DNA from 4 places in the Rhodococcus sp. MPR-R1B genome. Region 1 is predicted to be linked to each of the others. Evidence: riboswitches for the same ligand, from Rfam matches in the RefSeq annotation. Region 1 holds a riboswitch; each other region holds the start of a gene.

Region 1 (4,198 bases):
CGTATCGTCCACCGTTCCAAGGATTTTCGTCGTTCTGAGCGGAGTTCTCGAAGCGCGCATCCAGTTCGGACTCGGTGCGGTACGTCAGGTGCGCGATGCGACGGGCGATGCCGAGTCCGGCGCGAGGTACCCGCCCCGTTCCGTGGTAGTCACCGCCCTGCCAATCCGGATCGGAGACGATGGCAGCGATCTGCGTCGTCTGGGTGCCGATCTGATCTGCGGTGGCCCGTGAACCGGTTGCGAGAACCAACGCGGAGCGAATGCTGTCCGGGTAGGTAACTGCCCATTCGAGGGTGCGCATGCCGCCCATGGATCCGCCGACTACCGAGGCCAACTGGTCTATCCCGAGGAGATCGACGAGCTTCTTCTCCGCCGCGATCTGATCCCGGATGGAGATCTCCGGGAACCTGCTGCCCCACGGCTTGCCGTCGTCGGCCAGCGAACTGGGACCGGTCGTGCCGCGACAACCACCGAGGACATTGGTTGCGATGACGCACCATTCGCCGGTGTCGATCGGTTCGCCGGCGCCGACCATCCCGTTCCACCAACCGGGGGAGGGCTGATTTGCGGAGATCGGTCCGGTGACGTGTGAGTCTCCGGTCAGTGCGTGCTCGACGAGTACGACGTTGTCGCGGTTCGGGGACAGCTCACCCCACCGCTGAACGGCGAGCGAAACCGAGGGGAGTACCGCGCCGCTCTCGAGTTCCAGGGCGCCGATGTCGACGAACCCCACCTGGCCGTCGGGCGGGGGAAGGAGGTCGATCCTGGGCTCCAATTCGTTCACGGTCACGAGTTTGCCACCGCAGCCAGGCCGACGGTGATATCGGCGATGATGTCGTCGATTCCTTCGATACCGACCGCGAGGCGAACGAGTCCGGGTGTGACACCGGAGGCGAGCTGCTCTTCGGGGGTGAGCTGCGAGTGTGTCGTCGAGGCGGGGTGGATGACGAGTGAGCGAACGTCGCCGATGTTGGCGACGTGGCTGTGCAGCGTCAGAGCGTTGACGAACGTCTTGCCCGCATCGATACCTCCGGGCAGCTCGAAGGTGACGATGGCGCCGGTTCCCTTGGGCGTCAGCTGCTTTCCGCGTTCGAACCATGGCGAGGAGGGGAGTCCCGCGTAGGAAACGGAGGCCACCTCGCCGTGGCCGTCGAGGAATTCGGCGACCTTCTGTGCATTGGACACGTGACGCTCGATGCGCAGGCTCAAGGTTTCGATGCCCTGCGCGATGAGGAACGCGTTGAACGGCGCCACGGCGGAGCCGAGATCGCGCAGCAGTTGGACGCGCGCCTTGAGTGCAAACGCCGGCGCGCCGAGGTCTGCGAAGGTGACGCCGTGGTAGCTGGGATCAGGCGTCGTGAAGTTCGTGTGGCGACCCTGCGTCCAATCGAAGGTGCCGCCGTCGACGATCACGCCGGCGATCGCGGTGCCGTGTCCGCCAAGGTATTTGGTGGCCGAGTGAACGACGATGTCGGCGCCGTGTTCGAGTGGGCGGAGCAGGTACGGCGTCGCGACTGTGTTGTCCACGATCAACGGAAGACCGTTCTCGTGGGCCAGCGACGAGATGCCGGGGAGGTCGAGGATGTGGTTCTTGGGATTGGCGATCGTCTCGCCGTAGAACGCCTTCGTGTTCGGGCGAATGGCTTCGCGCCACTGCTCGAGATCGTCGGGATCCTCGACGAAGGTGACTTCGATGCCCAGCTTGCGAAGGGTGTAATGCAAGAGGTTGTACGTGCCGCCGTACAGGTACGGGCTCGAGACGATGTGGTCGCCGGCTTCGGCAATGTTGAGGATCGCGATGGTTTCGGCAGCCTGACCCGAGGAGAGGAGGAGTGCGGCGACTCCGCCTTCGAGGGCGGCGATGCGCTGCTCGACGGCGTCCTGTGTGGGATTCATGATCCGCGTGTAGATGTTGCCAGGCTCGGCGAGGCCGAACAGTGCCGCAGCGTGATCGGTGCTGTCGAAAACGTAGCTGGTGGTCTGGTAGATCGGCAGAGCGCGCGCATTGGTGGCGGTGTCCGCTGTCTGCCCGGCGTGCACCTGCTTGGTCTCGAACGACCAGTTCGCGGTCGGATCAGAAGTTGCTGCGCCGTCGGCTGTGTTGTCGGTCATGATTTGTTCACTCCAGTGGTCTGACGGATAGATGTCGGACGGGGGCGAAGGATCGCCGCCCCGTGCTGGGGTCTATCTACAAGTGCGACACATACTGAGTTACCTCCGTGGGGCTCGGCCCGGTCTGGGGTCCGTCCCTGTCGGACCCGCGCTTGTCACCCGAATTGCGGTGGAACTGCGTGAGCAGATCCACGTCGGGAAACCTGGTCATCACCCGGGGCACCCCACCGCGGTTGGAGGGTTGCCGTCCAGCGAGCCGGGGCTTGACGCTGGCACTCATGACCAAGTCGGATTCTACCGGGAAGTGAGCGCAGTCCTGACGCGGGGCGAATTGTGAGCCGCAACCGCACGCGAGACAGAGCGACGCAGCCCACTAGCAGGCAAAAGTTACTCGCGAGTAGAGACCGATGGGTGGACCTGCCGGTTGCGGCCTCACGGGTTAGCAGTACGCTTGTCTTGTTTGGGACTCATCTCCCGAGATCAGTCCACACCGTCTAGGTTTGATAATCGAACCGTTCGCGGACCCACTCACAAAGTGTGACCGCAACCGTGTAACCAGGGAAACTTCCTAGGAGGACGCGAAGCACCCATGTCCAAAATCAAGGTTGAGGGCACCGTCGTCGAACTCGACGGCGATGAGATGACGCGCATTATCTGGCAGTTCATCAAAGACAAGTTGATCCATCCGTATCTCGATGTGAACCTCGAGTACTACGACCTCGGTATCGAGTACCGCGACGAGACCGACGACCAGGTCACCATCGACGCAGCGCACGCGATCCAGAAGCACGGCGTCGGCGTCAAATGCGCCACGATTACGCCGGACGAGGCACGTGTCGAGGAATTCGGTCTCAAGAAGATGTGGCGTTCCCCGAACGGAACGATCCGCAACATTCTCGGCGGCACGATCTTCCGCGCACCGATCATCATCTCCAACGTTCCGCGACTCGTTCCGGGCTGGACCAAGCCGATCATCATCGGCCGTCACGCATTCGGCGACCAGTACCGCGCCACAGACTTCAAGGTCCCCGGCCCCGGCAAGGTGATGATCACCTACACGCCTGAGGACGGCAGCGCACCGATCGAGCACGAACTGGTCAACTTCCCCGAAGAGGGCGGCGTCGTCCAGGGGCAGTACAACTTCACCACGTCCATCCGTGACTTCGCTCGCGCGTCGCTCACCTACGGACTGCAGCAGAACTACCCGGTGTACCTGTCCACCAAGAACACCATTCTCAAGGCGTACGACGGTGCCTTCAAGGACATCTTCCAGCACGTCTACGAGACCGAGTTCAAGGCTGAGTTCGATGCCGCAGGTCTGACCTACGAGCACCGCCTCATCGACGACATGGTCGCTTCCGCACTCAAGTGGGAGGGTGGATACGTCTGGGCATGCAAGAACTACGACGGCGACGTCCAGTCCGACACCGTGGCCCAGGGCTTCGGCTCGCTCGGCCTCATGACGTCGGTTCTGCTGACACCGGACGGAAGGACCTGTGAGGCAGAGGCTGCTCACGGCACCGTGACGCGTCACTACCGTCAGCACCAGCAGGGCAAGCCCACCTCGACCAACCCGATCGCGTCCATCTTCGCGTGGACCCGCGGACTCGAGCATCGTGGCAAGCTCGACAGCACCCCTGAGGTCATCGGCTTCGCGCAGGCGCTCGAAGACGTTGTCATCAAGACCGTCGAAAGCGGCCAGATGACCAAGGACCTCTCGATGCTGGTCGGCGGCGATCAGGGCTACCTGACCACCGAGGAGTTCCTCGGTGCACTCGACGTGAACCTGCAGAAGGCCATGGCCGCGAAGTAGATTCACTGTTTCACCTTCTGATGGGACGTCCGGGAAACCGGGCGTCCCATTTGTGTTCGCGGTCTCACGTGAGTGAACTCACCCGCTCTCACTTGGAAGTTCAACCAGGTGTGAGACCACAATTGATCAGTGACTTCGTCTACCCTCTCTCGTTCTGACACCTCGACACCCGGGGTTCGTTCCGCCAGAGGTCCAGCGATGCTCGCTCTTGCCCTCGGCGGTTTCGGTATCGGCACAACCGAGTTCGTCGCCATGGGATTGCTCCCGGAAATG
Region 2 (4,198 bases), on a different contig from region 1:
GAAAGGCTTTGGTCCGTTCGTGGACCGGATTGTCGATCACCTGCGAAGGCGGGCCCTGTTCGACGATGACGCCGCCGTCCATGAAGACCGCAGTGTCCGCCACTTCCCGAGCAAATCCGACCTCGTGTGTGACGATCACCAAGGTGGCGCCGTCACGGGCCAGCTGAGCGAGGACTTCGAGAACCTCGCCCACCAGTTCCGGGTCGAGCGCCGACGTCGGCTCGTCGAAGAGAATGACCGCCGGCCGCAGTGCCAGCGCTCGCGCTATCGCGACGCGCTGTTGCTGGCCACCGGAGAGTTGGCGGGGATACTCGTCCGCCTTGTCCCCCACTCCCACTCGCTCGAGCAGTGCGCGGGCCTCGCGGTACACCTCGTCACGATCACGCTTCTGGGCCGAGAGCGGCGCTTCCACCACGTTTTCCAACGCGGTCAGGTGCGGAAACAGGTTGAAGTTCTGGAACACGAATCCGATGTGCGAACGCTGTTTCAGGATCTCGCGGTCACGCAGTTCGTGGAGCCGATTTCCCTTGCGCCGGTATCCGATCAGTTCTCCGTCGATCCGTACGGTCCCGCGGTCGACCTTCTCGAGGTGATTGAGGGTGCGCAGCAAGGTGGACTTACCGGAACCCGACGGACCGAGAATGACGGTCACTTCGCCCTTGCGGACCAGGAGATCAACGCCGGCAAGTACTTCCAGCGTGCCGAAGGACTTGTGAATTCCGCGCGCTTCGACGGCATACACCGTCTCTTCGGCCAGTTCTGCGGTCATCGGGTCGCACCTCGCGGAATATCGAGACGCGCATCGCGAATCTCTTCGAACTTCTTGCGCGCCTTCTGTACCGGAGTCAACGGAAGAGCACGGGCGGATCCTCGTGCATAGTGGCGCTCCACGTAGTACTGACCGATCGAGAGCAACGTCGTGAGGATGATGTACCAGATCGTGGCGACCATCAGCAGGGGCACGACTCGTCCGTTGCGTCCGAAGATGACCTGCACCTGGTAGAACAGTTCGGCGATTGCCATGGTGGAGACGATCGACGTTCCCTTGAAGAGTCCGATGACCTCGTTGGCGGCGTTGGGGAGGATCGCCCGCATTGCCTGCGGGAGAACGATCTTGAAGAACTGGCGACTGCGCGGAATGCCGAGCGAGTGAGCAGCTTCGATCTGACCGTGATCCACCGAGATGATTCCGGAGCGAATGATCTCGGCCGAGTATGCAGCCTGGTGCAGCGCCAAACCGATGACTGCTGCGGTGAATCCGCCGATCACACCGCTGACCTGGAAGGTGAAGAACTCGGGACCGAAAGGTATTCCGAGAGAAAGCGTCTGGTACAGGTATGTGATGTTGAACCAGAAGAGCAGCTGCACGATGAGTGGAATCGAGCGGAAGGCCCAGATGTAGGTCCAAGCGATCACCTGCAGGACCGGGTTTTTCGACAACCGACCGAGTGCCAGGAAAACACCGAGACCGAATCCGAGGATCGTCCCCCACAGCGTCAGTTTGATCGTCATCCACAGCGCGGCGAGCACTGATTTCGCGGTGAAGTACTGCGCGAAGGTCGGCCAGTCCCAGCCGGGGTTGACGACGAGTCCGTGGATGAACTGAGCAAGCAGGACCAGCACGACCGCACTGATCACCCAGCGCAGCGGGTGCCAGGTGCGAGCGACGACAAGCTCCGAGTCGGGAAGTTGCGACTCGGACACCGACTTTTCGGGGCGGACATCGGTGGGCGCGCTCACGGCGCGCTACCTGACGGAGTGGACATCACGAATAGACCTTTCGGGGAAATGGGAACGCAGCTGTGTCCTCGAGTTGGTGCGCTCGAGTTGCGAAGACGACGAGAGTTCGGTCATCGACAGTGACACGAAGCGGTGCGGCACAGATCGATGTGACGTCGCTTGTGCGCAGCGTGCGAAGTGGTAACCATGTGATGCCTTCCATCGGTCCTGGCGGTAGCACCCGCTCCCGATCACTCGGGGGGTTGCTGCGACGTCGACGAGCCAGGTCTCTCGGTCGCTCTGGATGGTGAGCAAAGACTAGACCCGAAATGTCGAGTCGTCAAATGTTGTATTTCCCTGCACTGCAAGGGAAATGAAGGGTCCACGATGTTGAAATCGCATTGATTCCAACGGTGTCCGCAGCCGCGTTCGGCGTGTTGAATGGAGCGTTCGAATGAAGACCGGGACCGCCGTCCGGACTGACTTTTCCTCTGCCGTACCGTCTGCGGAGTGAGTGGACTCGACGCTTTCTTCATCTTGTTGGCCGGTATCGGCGCGGGCGCGATCAACGCCGTGGTCGGCAGTGGAACGCTGATCACGTTCCCGACGCTGGTCGCCTTCGGCATGCCGCCCGTGACCGCAACCATGTCCAACGCGGTCGGGCTCGTCGCCGGCGGAGTTTCGGGTACCTGGGGCTACCGACGTGAGCTGTCCGGACAGTGGGATCGACTGAAGTGGCAGATTCCGGCGTCACTCGCCGGGGCACTACTCGGTTCGTGGTTGCTCATGCATCTACCCGAGAAACTGTTCGAGACCATCGTTCCGGTGCTGCTGGTCCTCGCTCTCGCGCTCGTCCTCCTCCAACCACGCATCCAGGCGTGGGCCAAGAAGCGTTCCACCGAAGAAACGACGCTGTCCACCAAGAGGCTGATGCTCCTGACCGCCGGCACTTTTGCAGTCGGCATCTACGGCGGGTACTTCACTGCCGCGCAGGGCATCCTTCTCATCGGTGTGATGGGTGCCATCCTCCCGGAAACCCTCCAGCGCATGAACGGCGCGAAGAACCTGCTGTCGCTGCTCGTCAACATCGTTGCAGCAGGGATGTACATCACTCTGGCATTCGATCAGATCAATTGGGCAGCAGCCGGTTTGATCGCCGTCGGCTCACTCGGTGGTGGCGTTCTCGGTGCCCGCTACGGACGGCGCCTGTCCCCCACTGCATTGCGCTACACGATTGTCGTCGTCGGCCTGATCGGACTGTGGCGCCTTCTCGCTTGACCGCCCACATCGGGCGCCACCCGCACATACTGGAGTAATGACCAGTACAGAAGATCAGACCGGTTGGACCTACCTCATGGACATGGACGGGGTTCTCGTCCACGAGGAGCACTTGATACCTGGAGCGGACACGTTCCTGGCAGAGCTGGCGTCGAACGACATCCCGTACATGGTGCTCACCAACAACTCCATCCGCACCCCGCGTGACCTGCGAGCACGCCTGCTCAATTCGGGACTCGACATCCCGGAGAAGTCGATCTGGACGTCAGCGCTCGCAACCGCGACGTTCCTGGCCAACCAGCGGCCGGGCGGCAGCGCCTACGTGGTCGGCGAATCGGGCCTGACCACCGCCCTGCACGACATCGGTTACGTCCTGACGGACAGCGACCCCGACTACGTCGTCCTCGGCGAGACGCGAACGTACTCCTTCGAGGCAATCACCACCGCCATTCGCCTGGTCGAGCGTGGATCGCGGTTCATCGCCACCAACCCGGACGCCACTGGACCGTCGCGAGACGGCTCGCTGCCGGCCACCGGCTCGGTCGCGGCACTCATCACCAAAGCGACCGGACGCGATCCCTACTACGTCGGCAAGCCCAACGCCTTGATGATGCGCTCAGCCCTGCGGTCCATCGGCGCTCATTCCGCCAATACGTTGATGATCGGCGATCGCATGGATACCGACATCGTCTGTGGCCTCGAAGCCGGACTGCAGACGATTCTGGTGATGACCGGGATCTCGACCCGCGCGTCGGTAGAGCTCTATCCCTACCGCCCGACCATCGTCCTCGAGTCGGTCGCCGATCTTGTGGGAACAACAACCGATCCATTCCGTAGCAACACAAACAATTGATTCAAATTGCAAAACAAAACCGAAACTCGGTAATTAACTGGTAAAAAACAGCAGATTTGCCAGGTTCCGACTCGTCCGCTTTGTCCAACTGAACAAACCAACGGTTTTATTCGCACCAAACTTACAAACGAGTAGTTAGACGCAGGTCAAAGATCATTTCGACACCGAGTGACAGTTGGACTCCAGTCGTAAAATTGATTTTTCGAAAAGTGGTAACGAATCGTTTGCCGTGTCTGATACTCATGTCTGAATGGCCCCATTTCGGGTCCCAGACATGAAATGAGATTTTCATGAAGAAGCAGACCAAGGGTGCGATCGCTGCTGCGGCGGCCGGTGCCCTCCTCCTCG
Region 3 (4,198 bases), on a different contig from region 1:
CCAATGGACCAACTGATCTGCGACCTGCCCCGGAGTGCCCGCAAAACCCGAACGCTGCGAGGTCTCGATAGCGACCTGACGTAGGGACAGATTCTTTGCCTCGGCAAGAGCACGCCATTCACGTGCGATCGCAATGGGGTCGTTGCCGTCCCGCGCGGAACCGCGCGTCTCCGAAACCGGGCGGGCAACCGGATCTTGCTCGGGGAGTGGACCGTCGGGGTCTCGATCGGAAAGGTCCTTACCCCACACCAGTCCGACGAGAGAGAGGGCAGTCTGACCGGTGAACTGGCCTTCGAGGACCCACCGTGCCTTCTCCTCGACTTCGGACTCGTTCTCCGCCAACACGATCTGCGTGCTGGGCAAGATCTTGACGTCGTCCTCCGGTCGCCCGGCTTTACGCAACCGAGCCCGAATGTCGTCGGCGAAGTCGAGCGCGCCGTCGAAATGAGTCCCGTGTCGCGAGAAGATGACGTCGGCATGGGTCGCCGCGAAATCGCGTCCACTCGGAGAATCACCCGCTTGGAAGATGACCGGATGCCCCTGGCGGCTTCGGGGAAGCGTCGGCGTCACGGAGATGTCGAACTGTGAAGTCTGCCTGCGCACGGCGCCGACGGCGCCCGGAGTAGACCAGTTCTCGGACGTACGAGAATCCGAGATCGCGTCGTCGGCCCACGAATCCCACAGTGCCCGCGCGGTTTCGATGAACTGCCCGGCACGCTCGTAGCGCAGGGAGTGGTCGAGGAAACCACCGCGACGGAAGTTCTCTCCCGTCCACGCGTTGTCGGTGGTCACCGCATTCCAGCCGGCCCGTCCGTCGGAAAGTAGGTCGAGGCCGGAGAGTCGACGCGCAAGGTCGGCCGGTTCGTTGTACGTGGTGTTCTGTGTCGCGACCAACCCGATCTTGTCGGTGATACCGGCGAGGGCGGCCAACTGCGCAATGGCGTCGGGGCGGCCGGCGATATCCAGATCGAGAATCTTGCCGTTCTGTTCCCGAAGCCGCAGGCCTTCACCGAGGAAGAAGGCGTCGAACAGACCTCGCTCGGCGGTGAGTACCAACCGCCGAAACGTCTCGAAGTCGATCTGGGATCCGCTCGCGGAATCGGACCAGATGGTGGTGTGGTTGACCCCCTGGAAGAAGACGCCGAAGTGAACGTGAGCGTCGGGTCGAGGTACGGCGGAGCGTGATGCAGTCATGGCCGAAATATCCTTAGCGCGAAGTCAAGTCAGGAGGAGTGGGCGAATCGATTTGCGGGCCGCTGCAGACCGAGGTTGTCCCTCAGGGTCGATCCCGGAACCGGGCGTCGCGTCAACCCGGCCTTGGACAGCGTCGGAAGCACGAATTTGGCCAGCACCGGAAGGTCCTCGTCGATCACGAGAGCATGGAAATGAACACCGTCGAGGTGTCCCGCCAATTCCTTCAGAACCACGGCCGCTTCCCCCGGATCTGCAGCCAGGAGCAGTCGGCCGGTGACGACGGCATTCCCGTACGAGTTCAGCTCGGTCCTCCGCTGCGCCGCAGACAGATTCGGCGTATCGAATGCCACATCGACCTCGGCGACCACCAATGACGCGCCCTCATCGCGCGCCTTGGCAGCCGACTGTGCAATGGTCTCCACCGAATCACCGGAAACGAGAACAACATCCGGCTGGCGTGGATCGATTTCGCCGTAGCGGCCGAACACCACCAACTGGCCTTGAGGCGGCCGCGGAACGATTGCGGGCCCCTTCACCGAGAACGTGTCGCCCTCGAAATTGACGTAATGCAGACGATCACGCTCGAGGAAACGCCCACTGAGATAGTCACGAACGACGGCGTCGTCCTCCCACGAGTCCCAGAGATCGGTCACAACGGTGACCGAATCCCGCTGCTCTTGCTGACGCGCCGACTCCGTTGTTACCGGAGCCCTCCCCCACGCCCTCGCCGCGGCATCGTCTTCGACCGGAACAGCAAGCCAGCCGCCACGCCCACGCGAGGAGTAGTCCAACGTCGCCAATTGCGAGGACGTATGAAACGGTTCGGCGTACGTGGTCCCGACGACGGGGACCAGCCCGATCGTGCTGGTTGTCGCCGCCACGTACGACGCCCTCGAGACGGCATCGATGCGGCCGACGACGTCACCACTCGGGGGGAGGATGGAATCGTCGAACGTCGCGAACGTGAAGCCGGCATTCTCGGCAGCCGCGACGCGATCGCGCACGGCTTTGCCCGTGAGCAGCTGGTCCGGGCGGTGTGAGCTTCGGCGCCAGGCAGCGGGGTGAGTGCCCTCGCCGTCCAGTTCGATACCCACGGCAAATACAGTCATGTGTCCTCCATCGGTCCTGGCGGTAGCACCCACACTGCGGTTAGGTAGCGGGTTGCTGCGGCATCATCGAGCCAGGTCTCTCAGCCACTCTGGATGGTGGATGCAATCTATGCGGGCCACGCTGGGCAAGTCAAATCACGCTTGTCGAATCATATTGACCTACAACATATTTCAATACAATCATCCTGATCGAAAGGGTTGCGCAACGCTAGCCGACGTAGACACGAAAGAGCCCCGCCCGACTCGCGTCGGACGGAGCTCTCGGTGTGCGCTGGAACGCTACTTCGCGCCCATCCATGCCTGATCGAACAGCATGATGCCGGTTGCAGTCGGAACCACACCGTGCACGTTCTTCTGCCAAGCCCAGAACGACGTGAGCCCGCCGATCGGCGCCGATGGAACCGTCTCGTTCCACAGCGTCTGAATTTTGCCGATGATCGCCAGGGTCGACGAATTGTCCTTGGCCTGTTGTAGATCTGCGATCAGCTGATCCATCGCCGGGTTCGCATATCCAGCAGTATTCGCCATCGAGGTGCTGTTGGTCGTGGAGAACAATCCGAGATCGAGAATCGACTCGTACATTCCGATGCCCGCGTGCGCGAGGTCGAAATCGTGCTTGACGTAGACGTTCTGCACGATGTCGCCGGCGTTGTTGGCCAAGATCAAGTTCACCTCGAACCCGACGGCCTGCAACAGTGACTGCACGGCGAGGCCGATCGCGTGGTCCTTGGGCTCACTGAGCGCGACGTAGTCGAGGCTGCCGTCGTATCCGTCTGCCTTCGCCTGATTCAGAAGCTCCTTGGCCTTTTCGGGGTCGTAGGCAATACCCGGTGTGTCTACATGCCATTGAGACGTCGGACCGAACAACTCCGAGCCCGGCAGTCCCTCACCGTTTTCCACTCGCTGATCGATCAACGTGGTGTCCAGCGCGTAGCCGATGGCCTGGCGAACGCGAACATCCGAGCCCGGTCGGCCCTCACGGTTGTTGATAATCTCGGCACTACCGGCATTGAGCACGTCGATGTAGCCGGGGTAGCCAGCGGACTTGGCGGAATTGATCGCCGACGTGAGGCCGCGAATGTAGGCGACATCGAGCTGACCGCTGTTCAATGATTCGAGATTGGCCTGCGGACCGTTGAGCGCAACCATCCGCAACTTGTCCAGCTTGGGGGCGCCGCCGTAGTAGGACGGGTTGGCCTTGAAGATTCGCTCGACGCTCGGTGTGAAGACATCTTCGGTGAAGGGTCCGGCTCCGATGGCGGTGAACTTGTCGCCCTGCTGCGAACTCGGGGCGACGATCATCCCGTGCCCGAGAGCGAGCATCGACGGAAAACGCATCCACGGCGTCTTCAGCTTGAATTCCACTGTCGTCGGACCGCTTGCCTGCGCCGATTCCACCGAAGCCAGCCACAGTTCGGCGCCATTGCCCTTGCCCGCGTTGTACCGATCGATGCTCGCGATCACGGCGTTGGCGTCGAGGGTGGTGCCGTCACTGAACTTCACACCGTCGCGAAGTTTCAGCGTCCAGGTGGCTCCGTCGTCAGCTGTCTCGAGCGATTCAGCCAACTTGGGCTCGAACTCGCCGCTCGCAGTGTCGTAACTCATCAGGACGTCGTACACAGCAGCGAAGGCCTCACCGCCGGAACCGCCGCGCGCGGCCGTCTTCGTCGGGTCGAGTGAGGGAACGAGCACCTGTACGCCGTACGTCATGGTCCCGCCGGCCACCGCAGTTCCCGGATCAGGCTGCTCGTTGACCATGCCGGTCACGACGTCCGCCGACGCGGTCGTCGTATCGGTCCCGCTGTCGTCACCATTGCTCGCGCAGCCCACCAATAGAACCCCGGTACCGAACAATGCGACGGTGACCCGGCTGACTTTCCCGATGCGCCAAGATC
Region 4 (4,198 bases), on a different contig from region 1:
GGCCGGCGCGCTGCCGCTGTGGCGGGAGTTGGAGACCACGACGGACGTCGGGTTCCTGGAACTCACCGGTGCCGTTGATCACGGCCTGCCGCAGGCAGTGCAGTCCAAGGCGAAGATACTTCGCGAGGCGGGCATCAAGGGTGAGATCCTCACTCCTGCCGAGGCGTCCGCCCGTTGGCCGGGGCTGCGATTCGACACCACGGTGCTCCATCATCCCGACGCAGGCCGGTTGCACGCGGACCGCGCCGTGACCGCTCTGAAGGCAGGAGCGGTGTTTGCGGGCGCCGAGGTCCGTCACGATGTTCGGGTGTTGGCACTCGCGCGGGCGTCCTACGGCGTGGACGTGGTGACGGACAGTGGAACGCTCGCAGCTCGTCAGGCCGTGATCGCGGCCGGTGCGTGGACTGCAGATCTGATCGCAGACAGCGGTCTCGGCTCCGAGATCGTATTGCCGACACTGCGCACGACACAGGAACAACCAGCACACTTCGCACCGCTCGATCCCGGAGTCGAGTGGCCGAGTTTCGTTCACCACACCGGCGCAGAATTGGAGACCGCGGGGATCTACGGGCTCGGTTCCGAGGACGGGATCAAGATCGGCGAACACGCGACCGGGCCGGTGGTGACTCCGCAGACCCGTGACTACACCCCTGACGTCGACGGAGAGCGGCGATTGGCCCAGTACGCCGAGTCGTGGTTGCCCGGCGTCGATTCCACCCGTGTCGAGTCGATCACGTGCCTGTACACGAGCACGCCGGACAGTAACTTCGTCATCGACCGAGTCGGCGCCGTCACGGTGGCGGCGGGATTCTCGGGGCACGGGTTCAAGTTCGGTCCGGCCTTGGGTGAACTTGTGGCGGACCTCGTCGACGGAACCACCCTCGCTCCGGAAGTTTTCAGGCTGGGGGAGCGTTGACCAGATTCATGGAGGAAAGTGTTGTGGCACTGGAGCTCGGTACTCGACAGCTTGAGGGTGTCGGAGCGGTAGAGGTCTATTCGGTATCGCAGGACGATCCCTTGGCAGCTCCACTGATCGCGGAGTTGGCACTCGAATACAGTTCGCGTTACGGCGGGACTCGCGAAGCGATGCTCGATGATCTCACGACGTATCCGGCAGAAGAATTTGCCTACCCGCAGGGTGCGCTTCTGGTGCTCACCCACGACGGTCTGCCGATCGCCGGTGGTGCGTTTCGTCAATTCGATTCCACCACTGCCGAACTGAAGAGAATCTGGACGTCGGTCGACTATCGGAAGCGCGGCCTCGGCAAGGCCGTCGTTCGCGAGTTGGAACGAGAGATCGAACTTCGTGGATACAACCGTGTGTTTCTCACGACGGGTCCTCGGCAGCCGGAGGCCGTCGCGCTGTATCTGTCCAGTGGATACACACCGCTTTACGACGCTTCACTCTCGCCCGAAGAGGTGGGCGTCCACCCGTTCGAGAAACAACTTCGGGTGCTCGAAAATGTGACTCGAGCAGCAATTCCTACCGACCGGGTTGACAACACCCGGGTTTGACCTCGTACACTTGCGAACGACCATCCAGAGCGACCGAGAGACCTGGCTCATTGAAGTCGCAGCAACCCCCCGAGTGATCGGGTGCGGGTGCTACCGCCAGGACCGATGGAGGAACACGAAATGAAGGCAGTCGAAGGCGGTTTCGATACCGCCTGGTCGCGTCGTCACGTAGACCTGTGCCGCACCGCGGGATCTTTCTGTACCAACTGACCTCTCGGTCAGTCATTCACACTCAGGCGAGTCGTCGACAAGTCTGTTTTCTCTTCTCTCACAAGTGATTCGTGCTCGATCGCCTTTTTCGTCTCAGGCGACGGGTGCGCTCTTCGGCATGCCTCTTTAGGAGTTCTTGGTGTCTTCGCCCTCATTCGGTGCCCGCAAACGCGCGACCGTAATCGCCGGTATCGGTGCTGTCTCGGTTCTCGGCACCGTCCTCGCCGGCTGCAGCAGCGGGAGTGACAGTGCTGCCGACGCAGGCCCCGCCCAGTCCGGCGGAACCCTTCGCTACGGTCTGTCGCAGGCGCCGACGTGCGCCGATCCGGCCCAGGCCGGCAGTAACCAGACCGTGTATGTCACTCGGACAGTGGTGGATTCGCTTACCGATCAAAATCCCGACACCGGAGAGATCACCCCGTGGCTCGCCAAGAGTTGGGAGATCAGCCCCGACGCCGCTAGCTTCACGTTCGTCCTTCGCGACGACGCCACCTTCAGTGACGGCACACCGGTGACGGCGGATTCGGTGAAGAAGACCTTCGACTCGGTCAAGAACCTGGGACCGAACGCGTCGTTGGCGAAGAGTTACCTGTCCTCGTACACCGGTACCGACGTCGTAGATGCTCACACGGCGAAGATCAATTTCTCCGGACCCAATGTTCAGTTCCTGCAAGCAACTTCGACGCCACAGCTCGGAATCCTCGCCGATTCCACCACCGCGCTGGCATCCGAGCAGCGCTGCCCCGGTGCAGCGGTGATCGCCTCCGGACCGTTCGTGTACACCGACTGGCAGCAGGACAAGAGCGTCAAGATCGCCAAGCGTGCGGGATACAACTGGGCCTCGGATGCGGTCGCGCATCAGGGCGAGGCGTACCTCGACGGCGTCGACTTCACGGTGGTTCCCGAATCCGGTGTGCGGGCGGGCAGCGTGGCCTCCGGCCAGCTCGATGCGGTCAGCGATGCGCTTCCGCAGGATGCGCCGCAAATCGAGGGCGCGGGTGGACGAATCCTCACAAGGCCGAACCCGGGTGTGAGCTTCTTCTTCCAGCCCAACGTCAGTCGCGGCGTTCTCGCTGATCAGGCTGTTCGTCAGGCCATCATTCCCGCGATCAACCGCCAAGAACTCGTCGACACCGTTCTGGATCCGTCGTTCTTCCCGGCCACGAGCCCGCTGGCTCACACCACTCCGCTCTACAGCGACGAATCCAGTGTCGTGACGTACGACGCCGACAAGTCGGCGAAACTCCTCGACGCGGCTGGTTGGAAGACCGGCAGCGACGGTATCCGCGAGAAGGACGGGCAGAAGCTCACTTTCAGCGTCACCTTCAGTCCGGTGTTCTCGGGTAACCAGGCCATCCTCGAGCTCGTGCAGCAGCAGCTCAAGAAGGTCGGCGTCGACCTGCAGCTCAACTTGGTCTCGAACGGTGAATGGACCGAGAAGGGAGTATCGGGTGATTACGATTCGCTGTATTACAACAGCACTCGCGCGGACGCCGACATCTTGCGGGCATCGTTCAGCACCGAAGGCCGCAACCTGAACCGTCGCGGCGCAGATCCGGAGCTCGACAAGGTACTCACAGACCAGCTTGCAGCCACGGACAACGGCCAACGCGGCGAACTGGTATCCACCGCACAGGAATTGATCCTCGACCGTGGACTCTCCATCCCCACCATCGAGCTCTCGCAGGCCATCGGCGCCGGATCGAGTGTGCAGGACCTGAACTTCGAAGCCTCCTCGCGCCTGCAGTTCTACGACGCATGGTTGTCGGGTAAGTAATCATGACTCGATACGTACTCACCCGACTGGGCCAGGCCGCAGTGGTTCTGTGGGCCGCCTTCACCATCTCGTTCGTGATTCTGTTCCTCCTGCCGAGTGATCCCGTCAGCATGGCTGCCGACTCGTCCGGTCAGGGTGTTGCAGTGGATCAGGCTGCGCTCGATCAGCTTCGGGCACGGTACGGCTTGGACCAGTCGGTGTGGGTGCAGTACTGGACGTCGCTGACGAATGCTCTTCGCGGCGATTTCGGTACGTCCATCTCCACCGGTCAGTCGGTGACGGATGCCATCTTCTCGGCGCTGCCGAGCACTCTGGTCTTGGCAACCACCGCTTTGGTTCTGGCCGTGTTGTTCGGAGTGGCGATCGCGTTCTTCGCTACCTACACCCGCAAGCGGTGGCTCGCGAATCTGTTGTTCTCGCTGCCGCCGCTGGGTGTGGCGGTGCCTACCTTCTGGGTTGGCCTGATTCTTCTGCAGCTGTTCTCGTTCCGTCTGCACATCTTCCCCGCTTTCGGAGACAAGGGATTCGCAACGGTGATTCTTCCGGCGATCACCTTGGCGATCCCGACCGGCGCGGTGATCGCGCAGGTGCTCACGACCAGCCTGCAGTCGACGCTACGTTCGCCGCACGTGGAGACTGCGTACGCCAAGGGCGCAAGCCGTTGGCGCGTGCAGACCCGTCACGCGTTGCGACTGG

Evidence for each region. A riboswitch is a leader RNA that binds a small molecule or an ion and turns the genes downstream of it on or off. The one in region 1 is predicted to bind S-adenosylmethionine.
Region 2: linked by a shared signal. The riboswitch ahead of AC1Q61_RS14000 (putative leader peptide) and the one ahead of AC1Q61_RS21065 (bifunctional o-acetylhomoserine/o-acetylserine sulfhydrylase) in region 1 are both predicted to bind S-adenosylmethionine.
Region 3: linked by a shared signal. The riboswitch ahead of AC1Q61_RS03365 (LLM class flavin-dependent oxidoreductase) and the one ahead of AC1Q61_RS21065 (bifunctional o-acetylhomoserine/o-acetylserine sulfhydrylase) in region 1 are both predicted to bind S-adenosylmethionine.
Region 4: linked by a shared signal. The riboswitch ahead of AC1Q61_RS14030 (putative leader peptide) and the one ahead of AC1Q61_RS21065 (bifunctional o-acetylhomoserine/o-acetylserine sulfhydrylase) in region 1 are both predicted to bind S-adenosylmethionine.

Annotation. Positions count from the first base shown of each region.
Region 1 is NZ_JBXAFO010000015.1:154,627-158,824, forward strand. Features, by position in the region: gene metX (homoserine O-acetyltransferase MetX) at 1-790, opposite strand, end outside; gene AC1Q61_RS21065 (bifunctional o-acetylhomoserine/o-acetylserine sulfhydrylase) at 787-2,112, opposite strand; SAM riboswitch class IV at 2,256-2,396, opposite strand; gene AC1Q61_RS21070 (NADP-dependent isocitrate dehydrogenase) at 2,702-3,925, shown strand; gene AC1Q61_RS21075 (MFS transporter) at 4,055-4,198, shown strand, end outside.
Region 2 is NZ_JBXAFO010000008.1:183,160-187,357, reverse strand. Features, by position in the region: gene AC1Q61_RS14010 (amino acid ABC transporter ATP-binding protein) at 1-769, opposite strand, end outside; gene AC1Q61_RS14005 (amino acid ABC transporter permease) at 766-1,740, opposite strand; gene AC1Q61_RS14000 (putative leader peptide) at 1,851-1,928, opposite strand; SAM riboswitch class I at 1,936-2,030, opposite strand; gene AC1Q61_RS13995 (sulfite exporter TauE/SafE family protein) at 2,230-2,997, shown strand; gene AC1Q61_RS13990 (HAD-IIA family hydrolase) at 3,035-3,850, shown strand; gene AC1Q61_RS13985 (alternate-type signal peptide domain-containing protein) at 4,141-4,198, shown strand, end outside.
Region 3 is NZ_JBXAFO010000002.1:130,828-135,025, reverse strand. Features, by position in the region: gene AC1Q61_RS03370 (NtaA/DmoA family FMN-dependent monooxygenase) at 1-1,194, opposite strand, end outside; gene AC1Q61_RS03365 (LLM class flavin-dependent oxidoreductase) at 1,224-2,303, opposite strand; SAM riboswitch class I at 2,308-2,403, opposite strand; gene AC1Q61_RS03360 (ABC transporter substrate-binding protein) at 2,583-4,198, opposite strand, start outside.
Region 4 is NZ_JBXAFO010000008.1:188,585-192,782, forward strand. Features, by position in the region: gene AC1Q61_RS14020 (FAD-dependent oxidoreductase) at 1-916, shown strand, start outside; gene AC1Q61_RS14025 (GNAT family N-acetyltransferase) at 925-1,515, shown strand; SAM riboswitch class I at 1,533-1,627, shown strand; gene AC1Q61_RS14030 (putative leader peptide) at 1,636-1,725, shown strand; gene AC1Q61_RS14035 (ABC transporter substrate-binding protein) at 1,865-3,502, shown strand; gene AC1Q61_RS14040 (ABC transporter permease) at 3,505-4,198, shown strand, end outside.